DNA from 3 places in the Virgibacillus sp. JSM 102003 genome. Region 2 is predicted to be linked to each of the others. Evidence: riboswitches for the same ligand, from Rfam matches in the RefSeq annotation. Region 2 holds a riboswitch; each other region holds the start of a gene.
What was found. Region 2 has a riboswitch for S-adenosylmethionine ahead of ACE1TG_RS10595 (methionine ABC transporter ATP-binding protein). Riboswitches for the same ligand answer to the same signal wherever they lie in the genome.
Positions count from the first base shown of each region.

Region 1: linked by a shared signal. The riboswitch ahead of ACE1TG_RS03050 (methionine biosynthesis PLP-dependent protein) and the one ahead of ACE1TG_RS10595 (methionine ABC transporter ATP-binding protein) in region 2 are both predicted to bind S-adenosylmethionine.
Region 3: linked by a shared signal. The riboswitch ahead of ACE1TG_RS03250 (homocysteine S-methyltransferase family protein) and the one ahead of ACE1TG_RS10595 (methionine ABC transporter ATP-binding protein) in region 2 are both predicted to bind S-adenosylmethionine.

Region 1 covers NZ_JBHFQH010000002.1:117,519-123,171, reverse strand. Annotated here, with positions in the region: gene ACE1TG_RS03080 (class I SAM-dependent methyltransferase) at 1-506, opposite strand, end outside; gene ACE1TG_RS03075 (hypothetical protein) at 683-1,246, opposite strand; gene ACE1TG_RS03070 (HAD family hydrolase) at 1,287-2,066, opposite strand; gene ACE1TG_RS03065 (YuzC family spore coat inner layer protein) at 2,165-2,521, shown strand; gene ACE1TG_RS03060 (alpha/beta hydrolase) at 2,648-3,199, opposite strand; gene ACE1TG_RS03055 (helix-turn-helix domain-containing protein) at 3,242-4,033, opposite strand; SAM riboswitch class I at 4,242-4,347, shown strand; gene ACE1TG_RS03050 (methionine biosynthesis PLP-dependent protein) at 4,422-5,543, shown strand; gene metC (cystathionine beta-lyase) at 5,540-5,653, shown strand, end outside.
Region 2 covers NZ_JBHFQH010000008.1:63,489-69,141, forward strand. Annotated here, with positions in the region: gene ACE1TG_RS10570 (GtrA family protein) at 1-51, opposite strand, end outside; gene ACE1TG_RS10575 (glycosyltransferase family 2 protein) at 80-1,072, opposite strand; gene ACE1TG_RS10580 (ASCH domain-containing protein) at 1,296-1,637, shown strand; gene ACE1TG_RS10585 (hypothetical protein) at 1,703-2,122, opposite strand; gene htpX (protease HtpX) at 2,504-3,418, opposite strand; SAM riboswitch class I at 3,612-3,708, shown strand; partial or broken gene ACE1TG_RS10595 (methionine ABC transporter ATP-binding protein) at 3,704-3,895, shown strand; gene ACE1TG_RS10600 (SDR family oxidoreductase) at 4,217-4,951, shown strand; gene ACE1TG_RS10605 (NADP-dependent oxidoreductase) at 5,069-5,653, shown strand, end outside.
Region 3 covers NZ_JBHFQH010000002.1:151,775-157,427, reverse strand. Annotated here, with positions in the region: gene ACE1TG_RS03275 (RDD family protein) at 1-120, opposite strand, end outside; gene sppA (signal peptide peptidase SppA) at 134-1,132, opposite strand; gene ACE1TG_RS03265 (YdbC family protein) at 1,290-1,508, opposite strand; gene ACE1TG_RS03260 (short chain dehydrogenase) at 1,520-2,119, opposite strand; gene ACE1TG_RS03255 (3'-5' exonuclease) at 2,147-2,758, opposite strand; SAM riboswitch class I at 3,725-3,831, shown strand; gene ACE1TG_RS03250 (homocysteine S-methyltransferase family protein) at 3,911-4,960, shown strand; gene ACE1TG_RS03245 (5-methyltetrahydropteroyltriglutamate--homocysteine S-methyltransferase) at 5,003-5,653, shown strand, end outside.

The DNA.
Region 1 (5,653 bases), on a different contig from region 2:
CTATTGCAATGACAACCAGTTATCTTAGTATGTAGTGGGTCGATCATTTTTTGGGTAAAAGAAAGTAATGAATTAGAGCTGAGACCATGTTCCATCAACAATATAACACCATCCTCACGGCACCAACTGTTGAACTTATTTAATGTTGCAATTGGGTCAGGATAACTGCAAAGTGAAAGGGTTGATACGATGCTATCAAAAGAGTTAGGCTCTATTATCAACTCATCAATATCGTCTTGTATAAATTCTGCCTTCATCTGAAAATTCGATGCTGTTCTTTTGGCACTCTTAATCATCTCTGGACTAAAGTCAACTCCTGTTATCTCAACGTTATTCCGATCATAATAAGAAAAGTTCGCTCCAGCTCCAACACCGACCTCTAAGACTTTTCCGTATGCATTTTTTATAAGTTTATTTCTCAGTTCAGCAAACTTTTGATTTGCGCGTTTACTTTCATACATTTTTACCTGTTTATCGTATTTTTTAATTAGCTTCTCTTTTTTCATTTGTTCACTTCCTGAAGAATTGACTTTTCATCCATATATATAAGATAATTTCAATTTTATTCATATTTTGGCGAGGTCCGAATAAATCACTGAAATGCTGACTATACAGAATAAAGCACTTTTCAAAATAACTATTCCACTTATGCTTAATTATCCAGATTGCACTTGAAGCCGTGTCAGTGATACCTGTAAACTATTGGTGCTGCTAAAATCCTCGTATATTGCTTCCTTTTCTTCCATAAGTCACTGCTTTGAATAAAGATAAGTGAAAATGCTTCCCAGAGAAAAACCCATCCACCTACTGTTACGCTTAGTGAAATAATCTCATTTATAACCTTCTCGCTTTCGGAAATTTGCAGATAAAATGATAACGTCGTAAACAAAACAGAAATGATAATATAAAGAAAGACTCTTTTTCTTATGTTGGCAAAATCTCTTTTCGTCGTATACAGGACATAATTAAAATAATTCCGAATACCTTTTTCAATATTTTTTTCCATATCAATATTTCTTTCCTGCTTTTGCATGTTAAATCTCAGTTTTATATTTTTTTGTGATTTGATATCGTTAGAACATTCCTCTAAAAAAGATTTCAAACTCGAATCAAGATCCCTAATGTTATATACAGAGGAATCCCAAGTATTAAAAATATCATCATAATTCTCTAAATTAATTTCAATTATATAGTCACCTGAATGCGGATCAATTGTGTAAAACTGGTCCAAGAACCTATTCGACATAACTGCTTAATCCTCCAGTTTGTACTTCATTATCCCTGATTCACCGTTCCAGCAACGGCAATAGCTCTGTCAAGGTTTCAATCTCATATGTTGGCTTCACTTCATTACATTCTTTGTCATGACGGTTAATCCAGACGGAATCTATGCCAGCTCGCTCGGCACCAAGGATATCTGTACTTAAATTATCCCCAACCATCAATACCTCATCCTTCTGTACAGCAAGAAGCTTAAGCGCATGTTCAAAGATTGCTGGATTTGGTTTCCCTTTTCCAAAAGCCCCAGAGACAACTATCTGCTCAAAATACGTCATGAGTTGTGGCGTGATGTTAAGCTTCGTCTGTTGTAATTCAGGGGACCCATTCGTTAGCAGCAGCAACTGATACTTCCCTTTTAACTGATCAAGTACTGCAAAACTATCCTCATATACAAACGCATTTTTCTTGCGCATCGCAGGAAAAGTTTCTGCCAGCTGATAACCGAAATCTGAATCATCAACTCCTAAATCATGCAGTCCTCTCGTCCAAGCTTCTTTCCGATATTCAGGAACAATTTCTTTCAACTTGCGAAAAGATTCCCCTTCATCCCGAAAATCACCCCATAGTCCTTCAAACGGATTAATGCCAATCATCTTTGTAAAAGCATATGTATCATAGGATGCATACAATTTCCGTGCATTTTCACGCACTTTCGCTTCAAGCTTAACAGGGTCAATATCATATGTTTGCTTTGCCAATTCACAAGTAGCCTTAAATGCCTCTTTTACACTTTTTTTGTCCCAAAGCAAGGTATCATCAAGATCAAATAAGAGTGCTTTAATCATTTCATCAGCGTCCTTTCCGTAAATCCCGTTCATTCCCATAAACAATTTTTTATGCATATAATTAAATGGGTGTATTTTACAAGGAGGGATTATTTTTTATGTATTACGTCAATTATCCAGGTTATTACCCCAATTCCACTTCCTGGCCAGATCGCGAGCAATATCCACCAGTTGACGCCAACCTATTATATCAATCAGCAAATGAAACGAAAAAGCTCATGGATGACGCGAGTATTGTTCTTAATAAACTTGCAGAATCACACGAATTTGATGCAGAACTAATGTATGCAGCACAGGTCGCTGATACTGCAAAGGTTGAGCGATTAATTCACTCTACAGGTATTAAGTCAGAAGTTGATATTCATTACAACCCCGATGGACTACGGCTGATACTTATATCACAGGTTGCAAATACAGATTGTTGTAAACTGCAAATTGCATTACGCTGGCGCTAGATTCGATAAACAACTATGTAGGTTTATAAAACTTATCATAGCGATAAGTCTTAATAGCGCTTATACTTAATCATAACTACCAAAAATAAAAATTATCCCATCTATATTTACCCTTAATTTTACAATCTACAGTCCTTTAATATCATTCACAAGTTCAGGCAATCCACTATGAAATAAATGCCCCTTGTTTTCAATTGCACGTGGAGCTGCTGTTAAAAATTCTTCCGTATATTCCTTAAAATGATCGAATGAAACTACTTCATCGTCGCGACTATGGTAAAAAAACACTTGTGATATTGGAGGAAGCTTTGCAGCAAAATTTTCAGACAGCGCAAATTCTTCACTCTCCCAAAAACCATTTTTACCCCAGTAAGGTGCTGCAACACTATGTAAACTGGATATCTTAAGATGGCAATCTTCTTCAGATAGATATTTTAGTAATACCGATCCACCCAAAGAATGCCCGATCAAAATAACTTCACCTTCTAATGACGCAAACTCTTTGCTAAGCCGCTCCTTCCATCTTGTATATTCCGGGTTTTCCGGATTAGGCATTTCAGGAATTATCAAATTATATTCTGCATTTAGATTATCTTGCAAATACACTATTAAATCAAAGCTTCCTTCGTGCTCCCCTTGTGGTCCAGCACTATGAATGAATAGTATTTGTTTTGTCATTGCACTCCTCCTTATAAAATCCTAGTTAAGATTAAGAGATTGCTAATTCTTTAATACTCGATTCAGAAAATTATTCATTAAGAGAGGGATCGACACTAGGATCGGTGGATCATCAAGTTGTGGTTCACGAAGTGTCACATGTTGATGCGGAACAATTGTGTGTCTCTTAACAATTATCGGTGCCTTTAATCTGGCGCGTAATGTTGAGTACGGGAGCAGTATATCCCTTGCCTGCATTTCCCAGGATACAGATGTAGCCATTAAGTAATACGTGCCAGGTTTGACCCCAGTAAAACAAAAAGTACCCAATGAAGAAAGTAGCGTCCCATATAAAGGAAGCCCTTCTGGAATTGGTTTTGCAAATAAGCCAATTAAAATAACCCCTTCAAAAGGAGCATCCGCATGAACGGTCCCCTCGACCTTTACGTGTGTATTTGAGGTTAATAGTAAGCTGTCAGTCCAATCATTTAGCCTCTTTAACCTGCTTAATCGATAGTCTGCATGAACCGTTGAATTCCGAAATTCAGCAGGTGTTACACCTACCCGTTCCGTAAATCTAGTTGTAAAGGTTCCCAAGCTTTGTTGTCCAACCTCCATTCCTATATCACGAACACTTAAATTCGTACGTAACAGTAAATCTTTTGCCCTTTGCAGACGGAGGGAAGAAACATAATAATGTGGCGGAAGACCTGTTTTTTGCTTAAATATACGGGAAAAATGATACGGGCTATAAGCTACGTATTTAGCCAAATGAGAAAGGGGCAGGGGCTCTTGGATATTTTCACGGATGTACTCAATCACTGCATCAATTTCTACAGCATATTGGTCAGTCATTGTCTCTACACCTCCGTGTTAATTATTCTATTTTCATATAAAAATTCCTTCTCTATTTTCGAAAATATGTATTTAATTACTTCATGATATCTTTCTAAAAGAAAAACAGAAATAGCTGGACAAACCAAATAAATTATAATTTTCTATTGCATTATCCAATCGTTTGTATTAAAGTAAGAAAAATCAAGTAAATAAAAATCACATATATTTCTTATCAAGAGAGACGGAGGGATTGGCCCTGTGATGTCTCAGCAACCCGCCATAACTGGTCCGGTGCTAAATCCAAAAGGTAACACGTTACCTGAAGATGAGAAGATTGTTTGCGCTATTAGGGACCTTCTTCTTATCTGGAGGGTCCCTAATTTTTTTCATGAAAAGGATGATTACTATGTCAGATAAAAGTATCCAAACCAACTTAGCACAACTTGGCAATAATAGTGATAAAACAACAGGTGCAGTTAATCCGCCGATCTATTTATCAACTGCATTCCAGCATGAAGGAATTGGCAAATCCACTGGTTACGACTATACGCGTACGAAAAATCCGACGCGAGCTATCCTGGAAGAAGGGATTGCAAAACTAGAAGCCGGTGATAGCGGCTATGCCTGCAGTTCCGGAATGGCAGCTATTCAGTTAGTTCTTTCCCTCTTCCGTTCCGGTGATGAAATCATTGTTCCTGAGGACATTTATGGTGGTACATACCGTTTACTTCAGCATTACGATGATGTCTATGATATAAAGACAACCTATTCAGAGTTTGAGGATGTTGCCGTGACAGAGAAATTAATTACACCAAAAACGAGAGCATTATTCATTGAAACCCCAACAAACCCGTTAATGCAGGAAATCGATATCACGGCATATGCAGCACTAGCACAGAAACACGACCTGTTACTCATTGTTGACAACACATTCCTAACTCCTTATTTCCAGCAGCCGCTCGAACTAGGCGCTGATATCGTCGTTCATAGTGCTACAAAATTTATTGGCGGACACAATGATGTTCTCGCAGGTCTAGTCGCTGCAAAAGGAGAGGCAATTTGCGAAAAACTTGCAACTATCCATAATGCTTCAGGTGCAGTCCTGTCTCCATTTGATTCATGGCTTATTATTAGAGGCCTCAAAACACTTGCTCTAAGGATGAAGCAGCACGATGAAAATGCACGGAAAATAGTTGATTATTTAGCAAACGAACCAGGAGTTACTGACGTATTGTATCCGGGTAAAGGCGGCATGCTTTCATTCCGCCTCAAGAAAGCAGATTGGGTTGAACCTTTTTTAGAAAACCTTGAATTAATTACTTTTGCAGAAAGCCTTGGCGGGGTTGAAAGTTTCATTACGTATCCTGCGACACAGACCCATGCAGAGATACCGGAAGAAGAACGAACACTCCGTGGAATCGATAACCGGTTATTACGGTTTTCTGTTGGCATTGAACAAGCGGAGGATCTGATTGCCGATTTGAATCAAGTACTCTCATCATTGAAAAAGGAGGAGGCCAAGAAATGAGTAGTAACAAGAATCAATTAGAAACAGAATTAATTCATGCTCCATCAAATTCGGACGTTGAACAGAAAACAGGTGCAGTGAATGTGCCGATTTATCTGTCATCAACCTAT
Region 2 (5,653 bases):
CCCAATAATATGGGATGCCATATAGTTAATTCCAAGCACTAAATTAAACATCAAATAAATGCCATAATAATTTAGGGTGTTAATGATCCCCACTATTATAAATCTTATAAACTCTAGCCTGATTACGTTCACGATTTTCTCCTTTTAAAATATTTGTTTCCTGTATTAAATAATGGGGGCGTTTTTTGGTTTCATAATAGATCCTTCCAATGTACTCTCCAATTACACCAAGGCAGAGTAATTGAACTCCCCCCAGAAAAAGAACGGCAGATATAATGGTGAAGTACCCGGGTTCTGTAATACCATTAGTCATAATAAAAAGTAAGTTAATAAAAATATAAGTGAGAGACAAGAGTAAAATAAGAGCACCAGTATAAAAACAAATTCTTAGTGGTCTATTGTTAAAAGAAATGACCCCGTCAATACCATAATTCAATAACTTAGCGATTGACCATTTGGGCTTTTCGTTTTGCCGGGCTACATTTTCATAATAAATCGTTTTTTGATTTAATCCGATCCAGGAAAATAGTCCTTTTGAAAAACGGTTACCTTCATTTAAAAGCAGAAGTGCTTCGACTGCATTTCTGCTTAATAGCCTAAAGTCTCCTGCTCCATCTTTAAGTTCAACTTCTACGACTTTGTTAGCAATACAGTAATAGAGAGAGGAAAGGTATGACCGTATCCGGCTATCTCCTTTTCGATTGCGCTGGGCGATGACTTGATGGAACCCTTCCTCATATCCTTGTAAGAATGGTTTAATTAAGGAGCAAGGGTGCTGTAAATCAGCGTCCATGACAATTACGGCTTCTCCTTTAACATGCTGAAAGCCTGCAAGGAGTGCTACTTCTTTGCCAAAATTTCTTGTGAAATCGATATATTTCACATTTCGATCGATTAATTCCAGCTGTTTGATACGATTTAATGTGTCATCTGTACTTCCATCATTAATAAAAAGAAGTTCATATTCATATTTGATGCTGGCGAATTCATTAGCAATTGCCTGATAAAGAGGCTCAATGTTACTTGCTTCATTATAAGAAGGAATAATAATTGAAATGAGTTGGGAATTCATAGATGTATGCACCTGCTTTTATTATGTAGCATTTTACAGCTTAGTATGAACAATAATGGAATAATTATTATAGGGGTGGGACATCGGGGCCAGGAACCTTGTCCCAGCCCGGCGGTGGGCGGTTTTGAAACGAGGGGATAGTCCCTTTGTCTCGCGTCCCTAGAATTATTATTAGCCTAGTTATCTCTTAACGTTTATACTAAATAAAAGGAGAGGCTACTTAATGACAGAACAAAATAATGTTTTACCCCCAAAAACATGTACAGTTGAAAAGCTGGTTACAATTGAATCTGATATAGATAAAGTAATCGCTGGCAAAAAAACTGCAACACGCCGAAATGGTCGTTATGCAGACGTTGGTGAGGTCATGACGCTAAAAGGTCAAGCGTTTATTGTGCGAAATGTCTACGAACAAAAACTTGGAGAAATAACAGATGAATATGCAATGCAGGAAGGCTATCAAAATGCAGACGGATATAAGAACGCTATCTTATCCATACACCCCGGTATGAAATGGGAACCCGATATGAAAGTATGGGTTCATGAGTACGAGTCAGCAGAATAGCGGGACAGAGGGGACAGGTTTCACTGTCCCGCTTGGGCGGGACGATGAACCTGTCCCCTTTGTTCCTATTCAATCTTGTGCTTGAAGTTTGTTAGCTTTTCTAGTGTTTGGTTGGACAATCCCTGAAGCTGTTTCTTGTTGGGTGTTTCTTTTTTAGCCATTGTAATTAACGGATAGAGACTTTTCTCGATATTTGTGTAATCTTCCGGGTACTCTCTTTCTACTTTCTTTTCAATCCGGTCCCATTTATTTTCAATTTCTTCCCCCAATTTGTTAATTTCCCTGGTTTTGTACTCTTCAGATTCTGTAATCTTTTTTAATTCTTTTGTAGTGGTGATCACTTCGTTGGTACCTCTTAAAATATCTTCCTTATTACTTAGCTCATGCATTCCGCGCATATCAGAATGCTGTTCCGTGTTATTAAACCCGACTAATACTAATCCGATAATGGAAAATATCCCAATGTAAAGCAGAAATTTTTTCATCGTTTTGAGCCTCCTTGTTTTTTCTACCTTTCCCAAGATTTACTAGGTTATTCATTTATTTCTAGGTCTATTATGACAGTAAAATTAAGGGACGGATCCTCGTTCCGTTATTCACTATAAATTCCTCACTTTGGGCTTCGCTTAGGATCCTCATTCCGCTATTTATCATTTTAACCCTCATTTTAGGTTAATTTTGTACATTTAGCGGAACGAGGATCCGCTTCACCCCTGTTGGAGCAGCTTTTCTTGCTATTAGCGGAATGAGGATTCACGCTGCTTTCCTGCGTCTGATGTTCAATCGCTATCTAAACAAAAGGGTACAAACCCACGTGCGATTTGTACCCTCTAATTATATGCGATTTTATCGATCACCGGTTAAAGCTAGCGCTGTTCTAATCGCTTTATTCTCTCATCAATATCAGGGTGAGATGAGAAGAGTTTGATTAGACCGCTTTTTCCATTTATCTTCATTGTCTGAATTGCTGAATCGTCGGTGCGATCCTTAACACTAGCTCGGCCTACGTTATTTTTCAATGAACGCAACGCATGTGCCATTTTGTCACGACCAGCCAGATCTGCGCCTCCACGATCGGCATGATATTCCCGGTGACGTGAGTAGGCACTGACGACAATACTTCCAAGAATAGAGAATAAGATTTGGAAAATAATAATCGCCGCGAAACGGACGACAAATTGCATTTCTTCACGCACAAATCGTGACGCAATAATTGCTGCAATCCTTGAGAAAAAGACGACAAATGTGTTAACAATTCCCTGTAATAATGTCATGGTTACCATGTCGCCATTAGATACGTGGGCTACCTCATGAGCAATGACACCTTCAACTGCTTTATCGTCCAAGTTATTCAATAGACCAGCTGAAACAGCAACAAGCGACCGTTTCTTAGTAGGGCCTGTTGCAAATGCATTTACTTCACCAGACTGATAAATCCCAACCTCAGGCATATGGACTAATCCAGCTGCTCGAGAAAGTCGATGAACTTTTTCAACTACAGCTCGTTCAGGTGCTGATAATTGATCATTTGGATCCAGCACTTTAACTTTCATCATTTTCTTAGCAATCCAGCGTGATATTGCCAATGAAAAGAACGATCCTATGAAACCTACCAGCAAGCTGAATACCATTAATGATGTATAATTAATTCCTAAATAACCACTGCTATTTTCAAACGAACCGCTAATCCCTGTATAAGTTGTAATTAGCGACCAGGCAATTACAATCGTCGTTAAAACCAGAATGTTTGTTATTATGAAAAGTAATATTCGTTTACCCATACATTTCCCCCATTTTTAGAAAACTTGGCATTTACCGAGCTTTAATGTTGAGTGCCTTTTTTGCACTTATGCAGTACTTTTTTTACTGCTCAAGATATACGATTCCAGTGTACCATGATATCAGGATGATAGAGAAGTAAGTTGCTCTGTTAAAATTTTCTGTTGACAAATATTTGGAACGAAAAAAATAAATATTTTATCCAGAGTGACGGAGGGACAGGCTCTATGATGTCACAGCAACCTACCTTTAAAGGTGTGGTGCCGTACTACTTCCTGCAGAATGATGTTCTTCGATGCATGAACATTTTGGAACGGCCGACTTCAGGCGCTGTCCTAGTTGACGGTGTGAATTTGTTAACCTTACCTCCAAAAGCTTTGCGAACAGCAAGACAATCGATTGGGATGATTTTTCAGGGATTTTACTTAGTTGCTTCTAAAACGGTCTTTGAAAATGATGCGTTCGCATTAAAGGTTGCCGGAATTGATAAGGTAGCCTGAAAAGGTAGGGTAGTAGGAGATGGAGGTTGTCAAAAAATTATGTCAGCGATTTGCTGTGATGCAGAATGGGCGAATTATTGATGAACAGTTTAAAGGGTTTGGCAAACCGAAGTGGATGAAATAAAGTCTATTATCGAGTATCGAGTATCACGTAAGCGTGGTACTCGTTATTTTTGGCAGTTGTGGATTCTTACAGCATAAATGCAATGAATAGTGTCTATACATTGGTTAGTTTAAAAATAGGGTAGCAGGGGAAAATATTGTATCAGACTAAATAATGGAGTGATTTATGTGGGTAATATGACAGGAAAAACAATTGTTGTTACGGGTGCAAGCAGCGGCATTGGTGAAGCAACAGCCGAAAAGTTTGCTAATGAAGGTGCCAATGTTGTCCTTGCAGCACGTAGAGAAGAGCGATTAGAAGAAATCAAAAATAAAATCAGCTCTGATAATGGCAGCATTGCTATAAAGAAAACGGATGTTACATCTAGAGAACAAATGCAGGAACTTGCTGATTTTACCATAAAAGAATACGGTCAAATAGATGTTCTATTCAATAATGCAGGGTTAATGCCATTATCCTTTATGAAAAACCTGAAGGTAGATGAGTGGGACAGAATGGTAGATGTCAACATCAAGGGTGTGCTTTATGGTGTAGCAGCAGTACTTCCGCATATGCTGGAGAAAAACGCTGGCCATATTTTAACCACATCTTCTGTCGCCGGACATGAAGTCTTTCCAAGCAGTGCTGTGTATTCAGGTACTAAGTTCGCAGTTCGTATTATGATGGAGGGACTGGCAAAAGAAGTGGCGCAAAGCAACATTCGAACGACATCGATTTCTCCAGGTGCAGTTCAGACGGAGCTTACAGAAACGATCACGGATGAAGAAGTTCTTTCTAATTTCAAAAAAAGTGCTGGGTCAATGACGCCATTAAATAGTGAGGACATTGCTGAGGCTGTATTTTATGCCGTGAACCAGCCGGAAAATGTAGATGTAAATGAAGTGATTGTTCGCCCTAACAATCAAGGGTAAATAATAAATCTGGATTAGCTGTCAGCCTTTTAAGGGATGGCAGCTTCCTTAAAATATCTGCATGCATGTTACTATTTGGATAATATAAAGTTGATAATCAGGAAAGGATGACTCATATTGCAACAACAAATTAAACTTATAAATAGACCGTCAGGAACACCGACAAAAGACGATTTTGAATTTGCTGAAGTACCGATTGGAGAGCCTGCTGAGGGTGAAGTGCTTATACGCACGAATTACATATCGGTTGATCCTTATTTAAGAGGAAGAATGAATAATGTGAAGTCTTATGTCCCACCGTTTGAATTAGACTCCGTTATTACAAGTGCGGTGATTGGGCAGGTTGTGGAATCGAAGTCTTCACATTTTGAGAAAAGTGATGTTGTAACAGGGGCTTTGGGATGGCAGGAGTATTCAGTTGTGAAGGAATCTATGGTACGAAAAATTGATACGAATCTTGCCCCAGCGTCAGCTTATTTAAGCGTGTTAGGAATGACAGGTCTAACAGCTTATTTCGGGTTGCTTGATATTGCAGATCCTAAAGAAGGTGAAACGGTTGTTGTATCAGGAGCAGCTGGTGCTGTTGGTTCTGTTGTAGGTCAGATTGCAAAAATTAAAGGTGCCCATGTCGTTGGTATTGCTGGTTCAGATGAAAAAATAGCATACCTTAAAAATGAACTCAGATTTGATGCTGTGATTAAT
Region 3 (5,653 bases), on a different contig from region 2:
CAGGATGCCGTTAATGCTAAATACAATAATTAAATCAGCTAGATATGCCCAGAACCGCATCCAGAATCCAGCATATCTGTAATCAACACTCTCCGTATATTCCACTTCATTTTCACTCATCGACGGCACCCCCTTATTTAGAATATAGGTACATAGCGCGCGGCCCATTGGATTCACGCAATAATTCCTTGATACCGAATAATTCTGTTTGTCCTTTAAACATTCCTTGTAATGTGCCACCTAAAAATTCGTTAATTTCAAGACCCTTTTTATATTCAATCACTTTTGCATTACCCCAGCCATTATCTTCTTTCATCATGGCAATCGTATCGGTAAGCGAACCTAGCGCATCAACAAGGCCATTATTCTTAGCTTGTTCACCGGTATACACACGGCCATCGCCCAATTCACGGACTTTCGATTCTGACATATCACGGCCATCCACAATCACTTCCACGAAATCACCGTATAAATTATCAATCATCGTCTGCAGAATTTCTCGCTCTTCATCGGTCATTTTACGTGATTGTGACATTATATCCTTGAATTCGCCGCTCTTGATCGTATTAAACTTAATACCATGTTTATCAGCAAATTCGGCAAAATTAAAGCTCTCCATAATAACACCAATCGAACCTGTCAATGTTGCAGAGTGTGCAACGATTTTATCAGCAGGTGCAGAGACATAATATCCCCCTGATGCCGCTGTATTCCCCATTGATACATAAACTGGCTTATCATGTTCTTCTTTTATCTGAACAATTTTGTCATGTATTTCATCGCTTTCTACAACACCCCCGCCAGGTGTATTCACGCGTAGAATAATACCGTCAACAGTTGAATCTTCCCCTGCTGCTTCAAGCATTTCCAGGAATTGCTCATGATTATATCCACCTGTATTAAGCAAGGAAGCTGTAGATGTATTTTGAATTACTCCATCCAATTCAAGTACTGCAATTTTGTTGCCTGTTCCTTCCTCAATGACCTCTTCTTGAAATTTCTGTGAAGAATTCGGGAAGTTAAACATTTTTTCAAAATCAGCCGTAACTACACTCGTTACAGCCTGAAAGCCTAGTGAAACGACAAATAAAACAACCGCTACACCAAGCGCAATCCAACGTTTTGTATTCAATTTCATGTCCTCCAATTCGTTCCCTATTTTATGTATACCGCTATTTTACATTATTGTTAACATTTATGCAGAAAACTTGTACGTTTGTTACCAAATTAGCGAGTCCAAAACAAGAAGATTGCTTTGGACCCAGTGCCATACACAATATTGCGTGAAATCAATCAAGTTCAGATAATGCAGCTTTCAATTTGTACAATTCGTCTTCCGTCAATGTAACTCCTTTTCCCATTTTCTCTTTGTCCGGTGCCCAATCCCTCAGGTCATATTTGGGATCGCGCCCATTCCAGCTTACCAGATTAAGCTCTTTCGTCCATCCTTTTGGCGACTCTGATAGCACAGCTACTGTTTCGATTACCTCATATTTAAGATCTGCCACATTGATTCCTCCTAATAGACTTCATAGTTATTACCGGTTTGCATACCATCAACACTTTTAACAAAAGCACGAGCCACACGACTTGCAGGAACTGGATCAAACCCTGCAAAAAATTTACCTAGCTTTTCCCATGATTCCTGAACAATATTAGGACTTACACTATTTATCCTAATTCCTCTAGGCATTTCAATTGATGATGCTTTAACGAACGCCTTGACACCACCATTTGCCATTGCTGCAGACGCACCCAGTGGAATTGGATCATCCATCATCACACCTGTTGTTAGCGTGAAACTGCCACCGTCATTCACATATTCCATACCTAGCAGGACAAGATTTATTTGCCCTTTAAGTTTACTTTCAATTCCTTTTTCATTTAATTCCGGTGTTAATTCAGAAACAGCTGTAAAATTGGCACCACCAGATGCATTGACTACAGCATCCACTTTTCCAATCTGTTTATACATTTCTCTGATACTTTCCTCGGAAGTAATATCAACAGAAACATCTGCCCCATTTCGTCCAGCACGAATTATGGAGTGATTCTCTCCTAATTCTCTTACAATCTCTTTGCCAATTGTACCAGCTGCACCTACAACAAGTATCCTCATATGCAATCCAACTCCCCTTGATATATTTTAGAAATAAAGCTTTCTGCTCCGTTTCGTCCGCTTCACTTTCGGCGGAAAATATCCCCGTTCATAAATTTTCCCTTTCGAAATACTGCACCTCTCTAGAAATATATCCATTTCATCCGTCTCGTATGTCTCAAACGCCTTCATTAAAATTTTGGCAGCAACTCTAGCATCCTCAAGTGCATGGTGATGCTCAAAGGTAATACCGTGATAACCAGCTACCGTATTCAACTTATGATTCTCTAACTCTGGCCAAATTCTTTTAGAAATATTCACCGTACAAAGATAATCCATTTCAGGATATGTAAGGTTAAAGTAGTCCAATGTATTTCGAATGACACTCATATCAAAACTGGCGTTATGCGCAATAACTATGTTATGAGATAAATAATTATTGAGTGTCGGCCATAATTCTGCGAACGTCGGAGCATCTGCCACATCTTCCTCTCGTATCCCATGAATGCGCGTATTAAACGAACTGAAATGCATCATTGGATTTATTAAACTGTAAAATTCATCAACAATTTTATTTTCATTGGCGACAACAACACCAATCGCACATGGACTGTTTCTCTTTTCATTCGCCGTCTCAAAGTCTATCGATACGACATTCATGGATTGGCCTCCTCTACAACAACTCTCTAACGCAATTTTAACATATACCACGATCAAACAACCCTGAAAAAGGATTTAAATTTTGATGATGTTTATTTTTTCCAAATCCGGGATAAATTCCGATGATTCCAAGCTGTCATCTAGTCCAGTCTACTTCCAATCCTGTTATGTTGAATATTAATGTATAATAGCAGAAACGAGTGCCAAGGGAACCAGAATGTAATCTCAAAGTAATCAAGTGGCGGACGAACAGTGTGTATTCTTTAACTTCTATAAAAGGTTAACGAAATCTAAGAATGTTATTCTTTAGCGGACACAGGAGACGCTATTCCTCTAAAAAAGTGACCTTTTCGAACTTATCCGGACACAGAGGCCCTTATTTAACATATATCATGGTTAATTGAGGGCATTTGTGCTAAATAAGGTCCCTGGTGTCCGCTAACACTTCCATTTTCGTGGATTTGTGCCAAATAAGGACTCTGGTGTCCGCAAAACCTCAGATTTGCTATATGAAAGAATACCTCTAATTCGATTATAAATTCATTTCATGATAGATATTCGCTACGCATTCGGCAGCTATGTAAGTTTCTTAGATGAGTCAATTTCATAAATACGTATATTCATCATTTATCCGAATAGTTTTGCGAACTAATATTTTACCATTCGTGAATTCAAAGTACTATTATCGTTGATTGAAACAGAGGGGGCGACTCCTGCGGGAATAGCAAACGGTTTATTTGCGATTGAAGTGAAGCGGAATGAGCATGAGTTTAAGACCCGGAGGCCCAAGCCATGCTCGCGGAAAGCATCCGCCTGCAGTGGAAATCAACAGGCATAGCACATTTACAAGTAGTTTGGATTTACTGTTTTATTATTGAATGATGAAATTAATTCAAATGCTAAAAATATTCTTGACATTCATTTGCAAGAGTTGTATCGTATTCAATAATACAAAATTGAATAATTTTCTTATCCAGAGAGGTGGAGGGACTGGCCCTTTGAAACCTCAGCAACAGATTTTAAATACTGTGCTAATTCCAGAAGCTGAAATGCTTAAAGCTTGAAGATAAGGAGAGTGATACTTTACGGTTTCAAACCCTCTTCTATTTTCAGAAGTGGGTTTTTTTAATTTATTAAAGAGGAGGAAAACGATTGAAGCGCAGTTTAGAAGAACGTTTAAAAGATGGAACTGTTATTGTTGGAGAAGGGTATTTATTTGAATTAGAGCGTAGAGGGTATTTGCAAGCAGGATCTTTTGTTCCAGAAGTTGCACTTGATAACCCAGAAGCACTTAAACAGGCATACAGGGATTATATGTACGCAGGTTCAGACGTTGTATTAGCCTTCACGTATAATGCACACAGAGAAAAAATGCGCATTATTGGCAAAGAAGATTTACTAGAGCCATTAAACCGAAATGCTGTCCGCTTAGCAAAAGAAGTTGCTAAAGAACATCCTGACGAAGAAGCATTAGTGGCTGGAAATATCTCAAATACTAATATTTTCGATCCCGAAGATCCTGAGTCCAAAACGAAGGTCAGAGATATTTTTGCCGAAATGGTTAAATGGTGCAAAGAAGAGGGCGTTGATTTCATTAATGGCGAAACGTTCTATTACCACGAAGAGGCAGTAATAGCACTGGAAGAAATTCTGAAACAGGACCTACCAGCAGTCATCACGTTCGGACTAATGGGAGAAAATATATTAAGGGATAGCTACACTGTAGAAGAATCCTGTAAGATACTTTCTGAAAATGGTGCACTGGTTGTGGGCATGAATTGTTTCCGGGGTCCTGAAACGATGCAGCCTTACCTTGCTGACATACGTAACAATGTTGATGGCTATGTGGCTGGACTCCCGATCCCATACCGTACAACAGAGGAAAATCCGACATTTTTTAATTTACCGGATGGAGGATGCAGCTGCCATCTGCCTTTAGAAACAACTTTCCCGACTGCGCTTGATCCGCTTTACCATAACCGATACGAACTGGCAGTCTGGGCAAAAGAGGCGAACGACGTCGGGATAAATTATATCGGGCTTTGTTGCGGAGCATCACCAGCAATGCTGCGTTCAGTAGCTGAAGCTTTAGGCGTTAAAACAGTAAACTCAAAATATTCCCCAGACATGGAAAAACATTTCTTGTTCGGGACAGACAAAACGCTTCAAGAACATAATCAGAACTACCGGTTAAAAGCGTAAATTTTCATCTATATAAACTAAAAACAGAAAGAAGGAATTTACATGTCAGTATCATTAACAAAAGCACCACCATTCAGAGCAGAGCACGTAGGAAGCTTACTGCGCCCGGATAATCTACACAAAGCAAGACTAGAGTACAAAGAAGGACAGATAACGGCAGTAGAATTACGTGAGGTTGAGACAAAAGAAATTAAGCGTGTTGTCGATAAGCAAATTGAACTTGGCTTAAAAGTTGTTACAGATGGCGAGTTTCGCCGTACATGGTTTCACTTAGACTTTCTGGAGCATCTAAACGGAATTGAAGGTTATGTACCTGAGCAAGGATACCAATTCGAGGGACTGGAAACAGAAAAATATGACGTACGGAATACTGGAAAGATTTCATTTAACCCTGACCATCCATTCTTAAAAGATTTCACTGATTTAAACGAAATTGTTGATGGCCGGGCAGTCGCAAAGCAAACAATTCCTAGCCCAAACCAGCTTTTTAACGCTGGAATTCACAATACAGAAATATATCCAAACATCGAAGACTATGCAAGTGATATTATTAAAACTTACCAGGATGCAATCAAAGCATTTTACGATGCAGGTGTACGATACCTGCAATTAGACGATGTATACATCGCTGGGCTATCCGCTCCAGATATCCCGTTTAATGAGGGAAAGTACTCAAGAGAGGATTTAATTGAC